2 linked regions of the Labrenzia sp. PHM005 genome follow. The protein of the gene in region 2 interacts with the protein of the main gene of each other region in a pairwise test. Links are inferred from orthologs where the notes say so. Each region holds a gene or a part of one and is shown on either strand. Other genes may lie near its edges.

What was found. Proteins that work in one complex are often made in the same cells at the same time.
Region 1: the proteins of hflK (region 2) and ftsH interact in binary tests that used the Escherichia coli proteins (3 or more experiments, as listed by UniProt). The link is inferred for Labrenzia sp. PHM005 from one-to-one orthologs.

What each region holds. Positions count from the first base shown.
Region 1 is NZ_CP041191.1:1,678,930-1,681,950, forward strand. What follows is about bases 68-3,015. They hold ftsH (ATP-dependent zinc metalloprotease FtsH), read left to right. Parts: upstream 68-557; coding sequence 558-2,474; downstream 2,475-3,015. Other genes in these bases: tilS (tRNA lysidine(34) synthetase TilS), read left to right, coding at 68-383; glmM (phosphoglucosamine mutase), read left to right, coding at 2,648-3,015. Also shown: more of tilS, read left to right, coding at 1-67; more of glmM, read left to right, coding at 3,016-3,021. UniProt on the Escherichia coli protein: Acts as a processive, ATP-dependent zinc metallopeptidase for both cytoplasmic and membrane proteins. Plays a role in the quality control of integral membrane proteins.
Region 2 is NZ_CP041191.1:3,090,008-3,092,991, reverse strand. What follows is about bases 47-2,957. They hold hflK (FtsH protease activity modulator HflK), read right to left. Parts: upstream 2,141-2,957; coding sequence 953-2,140; downstream 47-952. Other genes in these bases: FJ695_RS13870 (dihydrofolate reductase), read right to left, coding at 2,857-2,957; FJ695_RS13875 (GNAT family N-acetyltransferase), read right to left, coding at 2,356-2,823; hflC (protease modulator HflC), read right to left, coding at 47-950. Outside these bases: FJ695_RS13890 (DUF2065 domain-containing protein), read right to left, coding at 1-21; more of hflC, read right to left, coding at 18-46; more of FJ695_RS13870, read right to left, coding at 2,958-2,984.

The DNA.
Region 1 (3,021 bases), 1.4 Mb from region 2 along the record:
TGATTTTGGTTTGGAAAGAAGTTGGCCGTGCGCGCCCGGACACATTGGAAGCGATTTCCGGAAGTGGTTGTTGGGACAACAGGTTTCTTTATCGAATAGGCGCTCTGGATGCGAACTATTTGAACAAGACGCAACTCTGCCTTGGTCCGCTTTACAATGCTCCCGTTGACCAGCAGTCGCTCCCCTGGCCAGAGGGCTGGCCAAAGGAGGCATTTGAGTGTTCTCCGGTCTTCTGGACAGGGAATGGGGCCGTATGTGTGCGGTCGGCAGCTTCCCTCTTGTGGCAGGACCCACATGGCGGCCAATGCGATATTACGCTGCAGCGCATCCCGTTTCCGCCAAAATTGGCCGGTAACTATAGAACCGATCTTAAGGGATCTTAGTAATTCTGCAGTTTTCGCAGACGCGAACATCTGCTAGGGGTTTCCTTAAGAAAATAGTCAGCGTGCCTGTGCAATATGGCGCACCATCTTGGCAGCGGGCTATAGGCGACCTATCTTCGCTGAAAGAAATGTAACCGTGCGCAGTCAGTCGCGTAGGGCGGTTAAGGGATAGAAATGAACGCACATTTTCGCAACTTCGCGCTTTGGGTGATTATCGCCCTCTTGCTGATCGCATTGTTCCAGCTTTTTCAAAGCCCAACACAGAACAGTGCGACGGATGAGATTGCCTTTTCGGAATTCATGAACAAGGTCGACCGCGGTGATGTCCGATCGGTCACCATTCAGGAACAGAAAATCTCAGGCAGTTCGACAAGCGGGCCGTTCCAAACTTATGCGCCTGAAGGGGCTCAATATGTTGACGAACTTCGCTCTAAAGGCGTTCTAATCAACGCCCGTCCACCGGCGGAAAGCTCGCCGCTTCTTGGCGCTCTGTTCTCCTGGTTGCCGATGCTGATCATTCTCGGGATCTGGATCTTCGTCATGCGCCAGATGCAGGGATCCGGCGGCAAAGCGATGGGTTTTGGCAAGTCCAAAGCCAAATTGCTGACGGAAGCCCATGGCCGGGTCACCTTTGAAGATGTGGCCGGGATCGACGAGGCGAAGGAAGACCTTCAGGAAATCGTTGAGTTCCTGCGTGATCCGCAGAAGTTCCAGCGTCTTGGGGGCCGTATCCCGCGCGGTGTTCTGCTGGTTGGCCCTCCGGGTACCGGTAAAACGCTGACCGCCCGTGCTGTTGCCGGTGAAGCGAATGTTCCGTTCTTTACGATTTCAGGTTCTGACTTTGTCGAAATGTTTGTGGGTGTAGGCGCAAGCCGTGTCCGCGACATGTTCGAGCAAGCCAAGAAAAACGCGCCGTGCATCATCTTCATCGACGAGATCGACGCCGTTGGCCGTCACCGTGGTGCCGGTCTGGGCGGTGGCAACGACGAACGCGAACAGACACTCAACCAGTTGCTGGTCGAGATGGACGGCTTTGAGCCGAACGAAGGCATTATCATCATCGCGGCGACCAACCGTCCGGACGTTCTGGATCCTGCGCTGCTGCGCCCGGGCCGTTTCGACCGTCAGATCGTCGTGCCGAACCCGGATGTCACTGGCCGCGAGAAAATCCTCAAGGTGCACATGCGCAAAGTGCCGCTGGCACCGGACGTTGATGTTCGCACTCTCGCTCGAGGCACGCCAGGGTTCTCCGGTGCTGACTTGATGAATCTCGTTAATGAAGCCGCCCTTTTGGCTGCGCGCCGGTCCAAGCGCCTTGTGACCATGGCAGAGTTCGAGGATGCCAAGGACAAAGTCATGATGGGTGCGGAACGCCGCACACTGGTCATGACAGAGGAAGAAAAGAAACTGACTGCCTATCACGAGGCTGGCCACGCTTTGGTTGCGCTTCATCAGGAAGCCTCTGATCCGATCCACAAGGCGACCATCATTCCGCGCGGGCGTGCGCTTGGCATGGTGATGCGCTTGCCGGAAAAAGATCAGGTGTCGCTGACCCGGGCCAAGTGCAAGGCAGATCTGGCTGTAGCCATGGGCGGACGTGTGGCAGAAGAGATGATCTTCGGCTACGAAAAAGTCACGTCCGGGGCGTCCGGCGATATCCAAATGGCCACGAAGCTTGCCCGTGCCATGGCAACGCAATTCGGCATGTCCGACAAGCTTGGTCCGCTTCTTTACGGTGAAAACCAAGAAGAAGTCTTCCTTGGTCATTCGGTGGCGAAAAACCAGACGGTTGCCGATGAAACTCAGAAGATCGTCGATGCGGAAATCAAATCCTTCGTCAATCAAGGATATGAAACCGCGAAGAAGATCCTCGGTGATCATGAAGATCAGCTGCATACCATCGCCAAAGGTCTTCTGGAGTATGAGACCCTGTCCGGTGATGAGATAAAGGGGCTTCTGGATGGCAAGCCTCCGGTTCGCGACACCGATGACGATCAGCCGATTGGCCGCTCGTCAGCGGTTCCGTCTGCCGGCGCCAAACGCGGTGGCGACGAGCCAAGTGGTGGTATGGAGCCACAGCCGCAGGCTTAATCATTCAATAAATGGTTGATTTTAAAGTGCCCGGTAACTCACCGGGCATTTTTCATGTGGCGGCTTGTTTTGGGAGTGTCAGTGGATGGTAACATTTGCTCACACGAATTGACTCCGAGCGCCATTAAACTCGGTTACAACAGCGATGTTTCAGAACTCAAAAGGGTTGGTTTATGCGTAAGTTCTTCGGCACCGATGGGATCCGCGGAGAGGCCAATGCCTATCCTATGACCGCCGAGATGGCGCTTAAGGTGGGCATGGCCGCAGGCCTGGTGTTCAAGAACGGCGGTCATCGCCACCGTGTTGTGATCGGTAAAGACACGCGCTTGTCGGGTTATATGTTGGAGAACGCTCTTGTCGCGGGCTTCACTTCTGTTGGCATGGATGTGTTTTTGCTGGGCCCGTTGCCGACCCCAGCCGTTGCAATGCTGACACGGTCCCTGCGAACCGATCTGGGCGTGATGATCTCCGCCTCTCACAATCCTTACCAAGACAATGGAATAAAATTCTTTGGGCCGGATGGGTTCAAGCTCAGCGATGAGATTGA
Region 2 (2,984 bases):
GGCCGTCAGCAATTCACTCATTGTGCGGCGAGCGAAGGCGACCCTGTTGCACCTCCGGATCCGCCAGCACCGTTTCCGCCTGCCGGAGCGTTTACACCCATCGGATCCTTGAAGAAGCGGAAGAAGCTTGAATCAGGTGACAAGACCAGGCTCGTGTCACCAGCTTGCAATCCAGCTTCGTAGGCCTGCATCGACCGGTAGAAGGCAAAGAACTCCGGATCGGCGCCAAATGCCTCGGCGAAGATCTTGTTCCGCTCCGCATCACCATCACCGCGGATAATTTCCGCGTCCCGGTTGGCTTCCGCAACCAGAACCGTCACATCACGGTCGGCACGGGACCGGATCCTGCGGGATTGCTCCTCACCCTGGGCCCGGATTTCCGTTGCTTCCCGCTGACGTTCCGTCTGCATACGGGCATAAATCGCCTGCGAGTTGGCCGCCGGCAAATCCGCACGGCGGATCTTCACGTCGATCACCTCAATGCCAAGTTCAGCCGCATTGGCACTAACGTCCCGGCGGATGTTTTCCATCAGACCGGAGCGGTCATCGCGAACAACAGCCACGAAAGAAGCCTTAGCAAGTTCAGAACGGAGCGACGACTGCAGGAACGTGGACAGACGCTGGTTGGCGACACGCACGTTGTTCACACGCTGATAGAACAGCACCGGATTGGAAATCCGATAACGGGCAAAAGCGTCCACGACGAGACGTTTCTTATCTGCCGCAATAATTTCCTGCGGGCTCATGTTCAGATCCAAAATACGCTTATCGAGATAAACGACATTCTGAACGAACGGATACTTCAGATAAGGGCCCGGGTCTTGAATGACACGGTCGACACGGCCGAGCTGCAAGATCAGGGCTTGCTGGGTCGGATTTACAATGTAGATCGACGTATAGGCCAGGAATGCCAAGGCAACGATCAGGAAACCTAAAATTCCGCTACGCATGATCAGTTTCCTCCCGTCCGGGTGGACTGGCGTCCGTTGAGGTCATTGAGCGGCAGGAACGGCAGTACGCCGGAGCCCGAAGATTCGCTGTCGATGATAATTTTGTTGTTGTCACCCAAGACTTTCTCCAGGGTTTCCAGGTACAGACGCTCGCGGGTCACGTCCGGTGCGTTTTTGTACTCTTCATAGATCTTTGTGAAACGCTGCGATTGACCGGTTGCTTCAGCAATCGCCTGTTCCTGGTAGGCGTTTGCCCGTTCCAGAATGCGGGCGGCCTCACCGCGGGCTTCCGGAACCATCCGGTTGGCATAGGCTTGCGCTTCGTTTTCGATACGCACCTGGTCGGCGCGCGCAGCCTGAACATCGCGGAACGCGTCGATGACCTGTGCGGGCGGATCCACCTTCTGCATCTGCACTTCAGTGATCTCAATCCCGGCCCGGTACGAATCTAGCGTTGTCTGCATCAGACTTGCCACATCATTCTGAATGGTTACGCGGTTCTGCGTCAGAATGGAATCGATGTTGGATTCGCCGACAACCTCGCGCATTGCGCTTTCCGAAACGGCTTTCACTGTGCCTTCAGGGTTCTGGATGTTGAACAGGTAATTGGTGATACCTTCTTTAGTGTTCTTGATCCGCCACTGAACCTTGAAACCAACATCGACGATGTTTTCATCGCCGGTCAGCATCAGGCTTTCTTCAGGGACATCGCGTGAGCGCACCGCACCGGAATTGGTGAAGAGTTCTTCAACCCCGACGGTGGTTTCGCGCTGTTGCTCGACCTGCGGCTTGTAAACTTCGCCGATTGGATACGGCCAATTGTAGTGAAAGCCGGTGCCGGTCTGGTCGGTGACCTTACCAAGAACAAGCTCAACGCCAACCTCACCGCGGCCTTCGTCGACGATGTAGACGCCGGTTGCAAGCCAGCCCAGAACACCAAGGCCAATGACAATCAAAATGCCGAGGATGCCAAGGCCGCCGCCGCCGCCGCCGGGAAGGACGGTTTTCATACGGTCTTGGGTGCGTTTCAGGAGTTCTTCCAGGTCAGGCGGATTGCCACCACCGCCCCTGTTAGGGCCACCGCCCCAAGGACCGTTGTTGTTTCCTCCGCCGCCGCCCCATGGACCGCCGCCGTTATTTCCGCCACCCTTCCAGGGGCCTCCGCCACCTGACTGATTGCTCCAAGGCATCAAGTTTTCCTTCTGTGAACTCCACCCCCGGTAAATGGGGCTGGATATGGGCTTTTGCCCGTTCTGACTCATTGTAGGTTATAGGGAGGTTACCGCCCGCTTTCAACGCACGGCCTAAGGTTCCACTCCCTTTGATTAATTCATTTTTCTGCAGCGCAATGTGTATAAAGGCCAACCTTGCTCAGCACAGCCTTTAACTGCATCTGCGCTCATGCCTATTGGGTCCCCCCAGGCGTTGCGACCATATCGATATGGGGAATGTCGTCTTCCAGGTAAACCTCAGAAATCTTTGAGAACCCCAAGGATTTATAGAATTTCTCCAAATGCGCCTGTGCGGATAGATGAATATCTGCTGCCGGCGCCAACTGCCGTGCCCGGTCCATCCCTGCCAGCATCAGATCCCGGCCAAGACCCAAACCACGATGCGTTTGTGCCACGACGACCCGTCCGATGCGGATTTCTTTATCGCTTGCGGAAAACAAACGGATTGCGCCGGCAAGTGCGCCGGTCTCCGTATCTCGCATAAAAAAATGCTCCGTTTCGGGATCCTTGCCGTCGATTTCTGGAAAAAGACAGTCTTGTTCCAACATAAAAACATCCTGGCGCAGTTTTAAAAGATCATGCACGTCCCGGGCACTGAGATTGTCGAAACTGTTCCACTTACCAATAAGCTTGCTGCTCACACATCACTCCATAAAGTCGGGCCTCTTCAGGGCTTATGTCCGCCGATACGTGACATAGGCAAAGCCAGCCGTGTCCTTTTCAGTCTGTTGACCGGCAACCCGTTCCGTTTCCTGCCAGATACCCTTGTCAATTTCTGGAAACTTTGTGTCGCCCGAGGGAT